DNA from 2 places in the Desulfovibrio desulfopostgatei genome. Region 1 is predicted to be linked to the other one. Evidence: predicted binding sites of a transcription regulator. Region 1 holds the regulator's gene; the other holds the start of a gene.
The links. The regulator sigma-54, encoded in region 1, starts transcription at its own class of promoters, with help from an activator protein. The targets are predictions, from matches to a motif close to CTGGCACGGNNNNTGCTT.
Positions count from the first base shown of each region.

Region 1 (6,372 bases):
ACCTTATGACCGAGTGGTTCGACTTCCGCACCAAGAACGTTGAAAAACGCGACGCGGGCAGCGACAAGGGCGGCACCATGCGCCTTGGCTCCTACCCCTGCAAGGTGCAGCCCGATACCAAGGCCTTTGTGGCCTACAAAAAGGGCATGGTTGATGAACGTCACCGCCACCGCTACGAATTCAACAATGCCTTCAAGGAAATGCTTGGCGAAAAGGGCATGGTTTTCAGCGGCACCGCCCCTGACGATTCGCTTGTGGAAATCATTGAACTGAAGAACCACCCTTGGTTCCTTGGCTGTCAGTTCCACCCCGAATTCAAATCCCGGCCCATGAACGCGCATCCGCTGTTCCGTGAATTTATCGGAGCGGCTAAAAAGTTCGCCAAGGTGTAATTTCGCGGCGTTAACGCAGCGAGGCTTGTTGGTTTCCACCAAGCTTGGGTATCGCAAAATCGCGCAAAAAGGGGAGGGCATTGCCTTCCTTTTTTTGTGCGCAGATTATTTCCAACGGCGCAAATGCTGCGCCAAATCTGGATTTTTGGCGCTGACAGCCCTTGCCGCTGGCTGGGGATGCCGTGAACCTGATCTTGCAACTGTTAGCTATTGCATAATTTTTGCAGATGTGGCACAGTACTTGTAAACAGATAATTCTATAGTCCTATGGCTAGTTAAGGCAAAAGAGTACACATGGCACTGGAACTACGGCAGCAACTCAAGCTGTCACAGCAACTGGTAATGACCCCGCAATTGCAGCAGGCAATCAAGCTGCTGCAGCTCTCACGCGTGGAACTTCTGGAAACTGTGCAGCAGGAACTGCTTGAAAACCCCTTTCTCGAAGAATCTTCACTTACTGACGATTCCTCCCTGGAGCAGCACGAGGAAAGCCGCGAAGCGCCCAAGGAGGAAGTGTACGACAGGGAACTGGCCAAGGATGCCGACTGGGAAGATTACCTCGGCGAGTTTGCCAGCACCCCCCGCCTTTCGCAGTCGCGCGAATATGAACTTGCCGAAGAAATTTCGCCTCTTGAAGCCCGCTATGCGGCCAAGCCCACCCTTGAGGGGCATCTGTTCTGGCAGTTGCGCCTTTCTTCGCTGACAGAAGAGCAGAAGGCCATTGGCGAGGTCATTATCGGCAATCTCTCCTCAGCCGGGTATCTGCAAGCCAGCATTGAAGAAGTGGCCGAAATGGCCGAGGTTGCGCCCGAGGCCGTGCTGCCCGTGCTTGAAAGGGTGCAGCTTTTTGACCCCATCGGCGTTGCCGCGCGTGACGCGCGCGAATGCCTGATGGTGCAGATCAAGAACCTCAATTACGCTCGCGACCCCATCCTCGTGGAGCTGGTAGAATCGCACCTCGAAGACCTCGAGGCCAAGCGCTACAAGCCCCTGCTGCGCAAGTTCAAGCTCGATATGGAAGAGCTCAAGGAGTATCTGGATATCATCCAGAGCCTTGACCCATTGCCCGGCGCAAGTTTTGGCGGCGGCGAGCCAACCTACGTAAGCCCCGATGTATTTGTGTACAAGATGGGCGACGAATTTGTGATTTTGCTCAACGATGACGGCCTGCCCCAGTTGCAGCTTTCGGCCATGAGCCAGATGAACATTGGCGGCTCGGAGAAGGAAAAGGACTACTGCGCAGAAAAGATCCGCTCCGCCTCATGGCTTATCAAGAGTCTGTATCAGCGCCAGCGCACGCTTTACAAGGTTATGGAAAGCATTGTGCGCCATCAGCAGCCGTTTTTTGAAGACGGCGTGACCAAGCTCGCGCCGCTCATTCTCAAGGATATTGCTGACGACATCAGCATGCACGAATCAACGGTGAGCCGCATTACCACCAACAAGTATGTGGCAACGCCCCACGGCATCTTTGAATTGAAGTTTTTCTTTAACAGCGGCCTTGAACTCGATGACGGAAGTCAGGTAGGCTCAGAAAGCGTCAAGGCTCTGATCAAGAAATTCATCTCTGAGGAAGATACCCGATCCCCCCTCAGCGATGAGCGTATCGGCGAAATGCTCAAGGAACGCCTCAAGGTCAATATTGCGCGGCGTACGGTGGCAAAATACCGCACGGCACTTGATATTCCATCTTCGTCAAGGCGCAAGGAGCATTTCTGATTCCCCGTCGAGTGGCTCAATACTTAGGAGGAACTTATGAACATCTCATTTGCATTCAAGAATTTTGAAGCCTCCGAACATCTGAAGAAGTATGCCCGTCGCCGCATGGAAAAGCTGGGACGGTTTTTTGGCAAGGCCTCTGGCCTTGAAGTTGCCGTTGTGCTGACAGTCGACAAGTTCCGTCATCGCTGCGAAGTGACCGTTACGGGCGAAGGCCTGCACATCAATGCCACGGAACAGACCTCGGATATGTACGCCGCCATTGACCTTGTGACAGACAAGGTCGAATCGCAGATCAAGCGCCAGGTGGCCCGCGTAAAGGCCCAGCGGCGGCACGCCCGCAATACGGATGTGGACGTGTTTACCTACAACCTCGATGCCGAAGCCGACGTGCAGCAGCCCGTTGACGGCACCGACCGCCTCGCCACCAAGCCCCTGCATCTGGATGAAGCGCTCATGCAGCTTGATTCCATCGGCAGCGAGTTTCTGGTGTTCTTTAACGCAGAAAACAACCGCATCAATGTGGTATACCGCACCAAGGTGAGCGGCTATGCCCTCATTGACCCCGTGTTGTAATCATTCATAATGAGGGGGCGGGCTGGCAACGGCCCGCCCCCGTTTCAGGCGCACCCCCCCTGCCGGTTGCCGCGCAATGGCCTTACACGGGCTTGAGCGCGGCGCGGATTTGGCAACGTCCGTCAGAAGCCTGTGGCGCACAACCCCGGCTGCAAACGGCGATCTGACCCCGAAGAGGCGAATGTCATGAAGGATTCCGCGCAGATACCCCCCACAGATTCCACCCTTGACGCAAAGCCTGATGCTGACGCGCCCGTTCCCGGCGTGGATGTGCAGGTGTGCATTGTCACGGGCCTTTCCGGCGCTGGCAAAAGCACGGCGCTCAAGGTTTTTGAAGACATGGGCCACTTTGTGGTCGACGGGCTGCCCGTGAGCCTTGTCATGGAAATGGTGGACATGATGTCGCGCCCCTCCATGAGCCATTTCAAGGGCATCGCTCTGGGTATGGACCTGCGCCAGAGCAATTTTGTGGAAGACATCAACGACTGCCTGAGCATGCTTGCGGGCAAAAACATCCGCCCCATGCTGCTTTTTCTTGAGGCCAACAATCAGGAACTCATTCGCCGCTACGCTTCGACACGCCGCCCGCATCCGCTGGAACGCGAGGGCATGGGCCTTGAGGCGGCGCTGCTGGCAGAGCGCAGCAGCCTGCGCCCTCTGCGCGAAATGGCTGATCTGGTCATCGACACCTCGCGTTTTTCCATCCATGACCTGCGGCGCGCCATCCAGAAGCGCTGGAGCGGCAACAAGGGCAAGCTGCGGGCCATCAGGGTCAACGTGATTTCTTTTGGCTTCAAATACGGTGTACCGCGCGAGGCTGATCTGGTTTTTGACCTGCGTTTTCTGGCAAATCCCTATTTTGTGGACGAGCTGCGCCCCATGAGCGGCAAGGACAAACCCGTTGCCGACTATGTGTTCAATTCGCCCCACGCCCGCGAATACCGCGACAAGCTGGTTGATCTGCTGTTTTTCATGCTGCCGCTCATGGAGGCCGAAGGCCGCTACCGCATAACCGTGGCCGTGGGCTGTACCGGCGGCCGCCACCGCTCGGTGGCAATGGCCGAAGAAATTTTACAGGCGCTGCGGCAGGCTGATTATCCGGCTTTTCTGGAGCATCGGCACCTTGAACTTGGCTAAAAAAGCTGGCACGTTCTGTTGCGTGAGGTTGTCATGACGGACGAAAACAAGAAGACTCAGGTTGGAATCATTCTGGTTTCGCATGCCGACTATGGTTCGGCCATGCTGCGCACCGCCGAATTCATACTCGGGCAGCAGAGCGACTGCAGCTCCATCAGTGTTGACGTGGCGCACGAGGTTTCCGAAACCGTTCGCCGCCTTACAGACGCAACCCAGCGGCTCGACAAGGGCGCGGGCGTCATTATTCTTACCGATATGTTTGGCGGCACGCCCACCAATCTTGCGCTTTCGCTGCTGGCAACCCATAAGGTTGAGGTTGTTACCGGCGTTAACTTGCCCATGCTGCTCAAGGTGTTTACCTCGCGTGACAAGGAGCTTGAAGAAGTGGCCCGCATAGCTGGCGAGGCAGGTGCAAAAGGCATTGTGGTTGCGGGCAGCATGCTGCGCAACAAACGTGACAAAGCCGATAGCTAGTATGTGGTTTCGCGTGGACAATCGCCTGGTTCACGGCCAGGTAATCGAGGCCTGGTTACCCTACACAGGGGCGCGACATCTGGTGGTAGCCAACGACGAACTTGCGGACGACATAATGCGGCAGCAGATAATTGAACTGGCAGTGCCGCAGCGCGTGATGACCCATTTCATCAGCGTAAAGGAACTGGCTGCCACGCTCAATTCCTGCGGCGATGACTGTTTTGTGCTGTTTGCCAATTGTCAGGATGCGCGGCGCGCCTGTGATGCCGGCATCCTCATGCAGGTGCTGAACATGGGCAACCTGCACTACGCGCCGGACAAGCTACAGGTGCTGCCCCATGTGGCCCTTTCCGCACAGGACAGGGAAGACCTGCACGTTATACAGGATCATCTTGTGCAGCTTGATTTTCGCTGCGTTCCCACAGAGACAGTTCGAGGCCCCAATGATCAACTTTTCTGATGTATTCGCTGCTGGGGCTCCCTACGCTTTTTTTTTGCCCTGGCTGGCGCTGCGCGTTCAACCTGCATCGTTGGCCTTGTAGACCGCCCCATCTGTCTGGCCCTGTTCGCGGGCTTTTTTACCGGCGACTGGTCGCTGGCTCTCCCCCTTGGCATAATCATCGAACTGCTCTGGCTTGACGCGCTGGAACTTGGCAGCGTGGTGCCGCCGTATGGCAGCCTGAGCTTTCTGCTGGTGTTTCCCCTGTGCAGGCAGTTTGGGCTGGATCAGCCCGGTATGGCGCTGTTGCCGCTCATACTTGCAATGATGGCGGCGTACACGGCGAGCTGGTGTGAACAGCGCCAGCGCATCAGCCTGAACCCGATGGTGGATGCCGTGGTGGCGTGGGGGAGCGGCAGCGGGGGAGCATCGCCGGGGCGGGTTATTCTGCGGGCCGGGCTGTGCCGCGCCTTGTGGCAGGCGGCGCTGTATATTGCGTGCTTTGGGCTGATTTATATGCTGCTGGCGGTGCTTTCGGCGCATCATGCCATACCGGCCCTGCGGGCGGTGACGTGGTCGGCCCTGTATGTGGCGGCCCTGCTTGGGGCGGTGCTGTCGCTGCGCACACGGCAGGCCTACGCCGTGCTTGTGGGAACGCTGGGCGCGCTGGCCTTGCTCATTTGGGGCGGCAACTAGAAGCGGCGCAACTGAGAAGTGGCGGCAACAGGGTAGTGGGCGGGTGGAGAAACTGCTGTGGTTCGGCTTGGCCGCGCATTCGTCTTGAGTTACGCGGCCCCCCTTGCGCCTACCGGGAGAGCGACAACCTCCTAAGTTGTAGACTGCCTGTTGCAGGCCATAGTTGCGGGGAGTCCGGCAATTATCGGCACCTGGCCTTTTCCCCCGCCAGCGTAACTTGGATTCTTACCCATGCCACGCGCGGCAAAAGTGCCAGCCATGTACAAGATGCTTGCTGCCTGTGGAACCGTAGACGCCTAGCTTGACATGACCCTAAAGAATTACTACAAAATTCGGATTGCGCTCGTAGCTCAGTTGGATAGAGCGACAACCTCCTAAGTTGTAGGCCACAGGTTCGATTCCTGTCGGGCGCACCATATTTAAGGGCACATGAAGATGATCTTCATGTGCCCTTTTTGCCTTTGTACTAAGTCGTGGTGGTAGAATAAAAAATTTCAATTTCAATAATGCTTGATGATTTGTAAAATCCCGTAAGTTTTTTAAAAATACATAATAATATTTAAAAAATATAGCATGTAATATTCTAATTTTGTTCGCTAAAATAGTAATATTAGATATTTTTTATCATATAAGTTGGTTGAACTAATTTATATTTAAAATATATTACGCCTAAAGACAGAAGTTTTGTGCTGCGAGGGCAACTCACAAGATATTTTGTCTTAATAAAAAGGAGGTGTTTATGAAACATGGCACTTCCATAAAAAAGTTTATTGCTGCAACCCACTTAACTTATATTATTTATGAAAGCAATTTTTGAACTTTTATTGATGCAGTCCTCAACTTCTTTCGGATTCTGTGGGAACTTGAGACTCCTTCAGGGTTTAAGTTCAGACCTTTTGGCTTAAGTGTAGCTGAGTAAATAATAAGGCGGAAGTAATT
Region 1 is NZ_JBRBQS010000002.1:1,461,108-1,467,479, forward strand. It holds gene ACUZ9Q_RS06505 (CTP synthase) at 1-392, shown strand, start outside; gene rpoN (RNA polymerase factor sigma-54) at 687-2,111, shown strand; gene hpf (ribosome hibernation-promoting factor, HPF/YfiA family) at 2,148-2,687, shown strand; gene rapZ (RNase adapter RapZ) at 2,874-3,824, shown strand; gene ACUZ9Q_RS06525 (PTS sugar transporter subunit IIA) at 3,858-4,298, shown strand; gene ACUZ9Q_RS06530 (PTS sugar transporter subunit IIB) at 4,300-4,758, shown strand; gene ACUZ9Q_RS06535 (hypothetical protein) at 4,957-5,433, shown strand; tRNA gene ACUZ9Q_RS06540 (tRNA-Arg) at 5,773-5,849, shown strand.

Region 2 (6,372 bases), 470 kb from region 1:
ATAACGCGCTTCATAAGACCGTTGTTGGCGATATGGTGGCCCGCCGACTGGCTTACGCCCTTGTAACCCTCGCAGCTATATGCCACGCAGCGGATGCCGTATTCTTGTTCAGCTTCTGCGGCCACGGCCTGAATGTCGTCACCGATCAGGCCCACAGGGCAGGTGGCGGCGATCATGATGGTCTTGGGGTGCATAAGCTCCATGATTTCATCAATGGCCTTCTTGAGCTTCTTGGTGCCGCCAAAGACGATGTCCGGTTCCTGCATGTCCGTGGTAAAGCAGTACTGGATGTAATTGGGGGTATCCCCTTCTGCCTTGGCCTTGTTGCGGCGCGTACCCCAGCTATAGAAGCCGCAGCCCACAGGGCCGTGGGTGATCGTAACCATGTCCTTGATGGGGCCGAGCACAACGCCCTTGCAGCCAGCGTAACAGCAGCCCCGGTTGGTCATGATGCCGGGAATGGCACGCGTGTTGGCGATAATAATCTGGTCTTCCGCAGGATTGACCTTGAGCATGTGCTCCTTGCGGTTCTTGAAGACCTTGGCGTTGTAGCGCTCAAGCACTACTGCGTTGGCGTCAATACTCATACATACCTTCCTTATGCGTCAGCGCGCTCGCCCGTGCGAACCACATAGGATTCTTCCACCGGCATCACAAAGATCTTTCCGTCGCCGGGGTGGCCGGTGCTGTTGGCTTCTATGATGGCCTTGACCACAGCTTCGACCTTTTCATCGGGAACGCAGATATTGAACAACCGCTTGGGGATCAGCCTGCCCACTTCGGTCAGGGATTCGCCCGCCGGAGTGCGCGGCAGCTCGCCGCTTTCCATAACCATGCGCAGGGTGGCGGGATCCATGCCTTTTTTGCCGCGTCCCAGGCACTTGGTGCATGAGAATGAGGGGCATCCGGCCTTGGACAGGGCATTCTTGGTAGCCGCCACCATGTTGGCCCGAACCATTGCAACTATTTCCTGCATGGGAGCCTCCTACAGGCCGGACTTGCCGCTGCTGATGGTCCAGGCCTCGCTGACGCTTGAAACAAAGATTCTGCCATCGCCAAAGTGACCGTCGCCCGTTTTTGCCACGCGCAGGATAACGCGGATAGCATCGTCCTTGTCTTCATCGCTGACCACAAGCATGAGCATCTGCTTGGGAATTTCGTCGTACTGGATATCGCCCACCATGATGCCTTTCTGCTTGCCACGGCCCACCACATCAAGCTTGGTAACGGCGGGAAAGCCCGCTGACAGCAGCTCGGAGAGAACCTCGGTGGTCTTTTCAGGCCGAATAATCGTGCGAATCATCTGCATTGTTGTTCTCCGTTTCGTGCTGTTGGTTTAGGCGTCCATCAAGCCGTGTTCCATGAGCAGCTCTTCGAGCCGTTCCTGGGAAAGGGGCTTGGGGATAATAAACATGTCGTTACCGTCGATCTTCTGCGCCAAGGTGCGGTATTCGTCGGCCTGTCCGCAGGTGGGGTCAAATTCGATAACGGTCTGCTTGTTGATTTCGGCGCGCTGCACCATGTTGTCGCGCGGCACAAAGTGGATCATCTGGGTGCCGATTTCTTTGGCAACGGCAGAGACAAGCTCGGCTTCGCCATCAACCTTGCGGCTGTTGCAGATGATGCCGCCAAGGCGCACGCCGCCGGTGTTGGCGTACTTTTTGACACCCTTGCAGATGTTGTTGGCGGCGTAGAGGGCCATCATTTCGCCCGAAGCCACGATGTAGATTTCCTGGGCCTTGCCTTCACGGATGGGCATGGCGAAACCGCCGCACACAACGTCGCCCAAAACGTCATAGAACACGTAGTCGAGGTCTTCGGTGTAAGCGCCAAGGCGTTCCAGCAGACCGATGGAGGTGATGATACCGCGCCCGGCACAGCCAACGCCCGGTTCGGGGCCGCCGGATTCCACGCAGCGGATGCCCTTGAAGCCGTTTTTGAGCACCAGATCCAGCTCGATGTCTTCACCCTCTTCGCGCAGGGTATCGAGCACGCTCTGCTGGGCAAGGCCGCCCAGGATAAGGCGCGTGGAGTCGGCCTTGGGGTCGCAACCCACGATCATGATGTTCTTGCCCATTTCGCCAAGGCCGGCGTTAAGGTTCTGTGTGGTGGTGGACTTGCCGATACCGCCCTTGCCGTAAATAGCTACCTGACGCATGAGATTCCCTCTGGGTTTGATGTTCCCGCGCTCGTTGCGCTTGTCCCTCTTTGTGCAGAAACCGTGCCGTTAGATTAACTATATAATATTATTACATAATTTTATAATCTGCATGCACAATCAATACAAAATTGTTAAGGTGGCCTATCGTGCAGAAAAAACCGCCCTGTCTGTAACTTGCTTTAATAATAGATTTTTATTTGAAGGAAAATTTTGGCCGTAAATCGCCAATACAAATTTGTTTGAAATTGGGAACAGGTTGCAGGGAAATTGCCATGCGTGAATGTGCAGGGGCAGAATGGGCTGCATTTGGGACACACGATGATGGAAGCGGCAGAGGAAAACAGGTAGGGCAGCGATGGCTGCTCATGAGCGCAGAAAGCCCGGCCCATCAGGCAAATGGGGCGGAAGCAGGGATTGAATTGCAAAAGAGCGGTGAATTGAGAGGAGTGTGAAGGGAGGAAGGGAGCGGTTCAGGCAAGAACGTATCTGTTCGGACGGTTTTGCCAGTAGGGGAGACAGAAGGGCTCATTCATCGAGCGTGGTCAGGCCTGCATGGCCGCAAATATATGCATAGCCGAGGCAGGAAGATTTTGATTCAAAATTGTATCAAAATAGGAATGAAAGCGTAAAAGTTGCAAAGCGTGAACAAACCAACTCGCGCAAGAAATACAGCGGGCAAGACCATGCGCACGGCTTATGAGCGGCATACGCGGCAGAAATGTAGTATGGGGTTCGGGGATGGGGAAGGTGAGCTACGCGCAGCCAGAAGTTTTTAAAGTATCTGTGGGGCTTAGATCCGTGATTAGGATGTATGCCAGATCAGCATTTCAAGGGAATATTCCGTGCGTTCCACATATTCCCCGTTCTGGTTGCGAAAATTTTCAATATGGGCAGCCAGGTGGGCCATATCCGGCTCAGCGCCACGGGCGCGCAGGTTGGCGGCGCAGGCTCCAAGCAACTGGTCGCGGGTGTGCGGCACAATCCACTGACCGTCAACGGGCAGCGCTGTATACTGAACGCACTGACTCTCAAGCCATGCGCCCATATCTGGGGCATCGGCAAACTGGGGCGGCGTAATGTCGTAATGCGTGTACAGCCCGGCCATGACATCCGAAGTTTTGCGCTCGTTAAAACCCATAAAGACCACCTGCTCCAGCGCGTAGTGCTGCAGCTTTTCGCGGGCGGCGTCATCGCTCAGGGCCGGGGTCATGGAAGCAAAAACAATCTGAAAGCGTTCCTCAAGGGCAAAGTGCTCCCAGTCGGAAAGCACGGGCCGGATGTTGGCAAGGCCCTGCGCGGCGGCATCCTGCATGAGGATGCGGAGCATTTCGTCTGATATATCTACGGCAGTGACCGATGCGGCCTCCTGCGCAAGGCGGATGGTGTACATGCCGCTGCCGCAGCCCACATCCAGAACCGTTTTGCCGCGAAAATCCACGCCGTTGTCGCGCGCCAGCTGGAGCATGCGCCCCTCGTAGGTGTCAGCCCCGGCTTCATAGCGGGGAAAGGACTCAGCCCTGCTGTTCCAGAATTCCCTGGTGCTGTTTTTGGCTGTCATGGCGTATCCTTTGGGCTGGCGGCAAACCGTCTGGACAACGGGTGCAATGCACGGGAATATTCGTCTGACGGTGCGGCAAAGCCGCTGCCTGCTCTTGATTTTCGGTAGTGTTGGCAAAGCCGACATGCATGTGGCAGGCGGCTAACCGCCTGCCACATGAGTTAAGCAGAAATTGTTGCGTGAACCAGAAGCCTAGCGGGCTTCGAGCCGCTGCCGCAGAATGGTGACAGGGTGCAGGCTGAATTTGCCGGAACCGTGCGTTATCTGCACGCGGCAGGTGCCGCACTCGGAAACCGCCGCCTGCGCGCCGCTTTCGCGTACCTTGGCGAACAGTTCCGAGCCTACAGTCTGGGCAATGTCGTATTTTTCCTTTTTAAAGCCATAGCTGCCGGAAATGCCGCAGCAGCCTGCATCAGCATTTTCCACGGTCACGCCGTCAAGGCGGCGCAGCAGTTCCAGCCCCGGCAGGCCGTTGCCCTGTGCCCGCAGATGGCAGGGCGCGTGGTAGATCAGCTTGAGGTCGGGCAGGGTTTGCTTGCCGTCGGCCTTCAGCGAGAGGTCACCGCTGTCCACAGCATCCAGCAGAAATTCCTGCGCGTCCGCAAGACTGCATGCGCCGTATTTTTCCGCCACATCGGGGAAGTATTCCGGCAGATCCACCCGGAACATGAGGGCGCAACTGGGGCAGCCCGTCACCACGGGTAGCCCTGCATCGCGCCACTGGCCCAGAGCTTTCAGGTTATGTTCCGCATTGGAGCGGGCATGCTGCCAAAAGCCGTTGGCAACCATTGGCAGGCCGCAGCACACAAGTTCCTCGGGCACAATGACCTTGTAGCCCGCGCGGTTCATGGCCCACACCATATCAAGGCCGGTGCGCGGGTCATACACGTCCACGTAGCAGCCGGGGTAGAAAACCACACTGCGCTTGTGGTCGGGCTGGTGCACATGGCGCATGAGCTGGCGGAATGTCTGGGGCGCAAAGGCGGGCAGGGGCGCGCGTTTGTCGATACCCAGCGCATCCAGCACCATGCGGGTAACGGGATTGAGCATGCCGAAGTTCTTGAGCGCCGCCGGAATGAGCCGCAGCCACTTGGCCATAAGCTCGCCGTGACCGAGCACCCAGTCGCGCAGACCGGGGGAGTGTTTTTTGAACTGGTCGGCCCTTGCCATCATGTTGAGGCTGGAAACCGGCACGCCGTGCGGGCACGAGATATCGCAGTTTTTGCAGTTGGCGCAGTAGTGCAGCGAGGGGTCTTCCGTCAGCCCAAGCAGGCGAAAGCGCTCATAGGCAGGGCCTATCATGCGCGGCCCCAGAAACTTGGGGGTCGCATCCGCCACGGGGCAGTGCACCACGCAGGTGGTGCAGGCTATGCATTTGTCTGGATTGATGCGCACGCTCATTGGTTTTCCCCGGCAGCGGCGGCTGCGGCGGCCATGAGGCCCGCCTGCCAGCCCGTGGCGATGGCAACGCCGTGACCGCTTTTTTCTGTTGCGTAATCATATCCGCCAAGGCTGCGCCCGGCGAAAAAGACGTTTTGCCAGCGCACTACGGCGGCATCGTCCACAGGCCGCATGGTGCGGTCAACGCGCACACCCATGCGCGAGAACAGATGATTGCCGAAAATCTTCGGCTCTGACCACTGCGAAACATCCTGCGGCACGGTGATGTCAATGCCGAACACGGAATCCCAGCACTGGCCGGGTTCAAGCGTCATGCCGCCGCCAAGGATGCCGCCGGTGGCGGTTACATAGGCGCGGGCGGCGTGATGGCGTTCCTGCCCGGAGGCCTCGGCCACCAGGGCGGTGCAGGTTTTGCCAGTTGTTTCGGCGCGCAGAACCGTGGTGTTTTCCACCAGTTCAAAGTTGTGCTTGTTCAGGGCCTGCAACAGGGCGTCGCGCAGGCGCAGGCCGCCAACCCCCGGAGGGATGGACAGCATTTCCACCACCGGGCAGCCAGCTGCGGCATTGACCGCCTGCCAGACTTCCGGATTGGCCTTGCTGCCGCAGAGCGGGGGAATAAGGATAAGGTCGTACTTTCCGGCATGCGGGGCAAGCGCATCCAGCAGCCAGCGGCGGCTGTGCGGCTTGTCCGCCATGCGGGCCAGATCAAGCGCAGATATGGCGCGGTGGGTGTCGCCAAAGGGCGAGGGCAAAAGCCCCTGGGTAAATTCCTTGTCGGCCCAGCTTTTGTAGCGCCGCAACTGGCTGACCACCAGGGAGGGACGGCAGTCGCGCAGGCCCTGCACGCTGAGCACCAGCACTTTTTTGGCGCTGGCGAGCGCCTCTGTGTGCAGGCTGGCTGGCAGCAGATAGGTGGGCTTGAGCGTTCCCATGATCGTGGGCAACTGGGTGTTGCGCGGGGTGCCGTCCTGCGAGAGGGCGGGGCGCATGGGCCAGTGCTGGCCTTCCATCACATTTGCAAAGAACTGAAAGGCCGAGCGGACGCTTTCTGCCCCAAGCAGGCTGTAGGGATGGTCTTCAGGCAACATGGCCAGACCCTGCCACGGGTCGGCGGCAAATCTGCCGTCTGCGTAACCAAGAAAATCCACCGAGCCGCCGCTGATAGCCAGCGAACCCATGCCCGTGGTGAGCAGCCGTACGCTGCGGCCCTGATCCGCTGCGGCAAGGGCAGCCACAAGGCCCGCCATGCCGG
Region 2 is NZ_JBRBQS010000002.1:1,929,859-1,936,230, reverse strand. It holds gene nifD (nitrogenase molybdenum-iron protein alpha chain) at 1-587, opposite strand, end outside; gene ACUZ9Q_RS08525 (P-II family nitrogen regulator) at 599-976, opposite strand; gene ACUZ9Q_RS08520 (P-II family nitrogen regulator) at 986-1,309, opposite strand; gene nifH (nitrogenase iron protein) at 1,337-2,158, opposite strand; gene ACUZ9Q_RS08510 (class I SAM-dependent methyltransferase) at 2,964-3,719, opposite strand; gene ACUZ9Q_RS08505 (anaerobic glycerol-3-phosphate dehydrogenase subunit C) at 3,912-5,120, opposite strand; gene glpB (anaerobic glycerol-3-phosphate dehydrogenase subunit GlpB) at 5,117-6,372, opposite strand, start outside.
Region 2: a site for sigma-54 is predicted at 2,211-2,228, ahead of nifH (nitrogenase iron protein). Genes of this name have one in related genera too.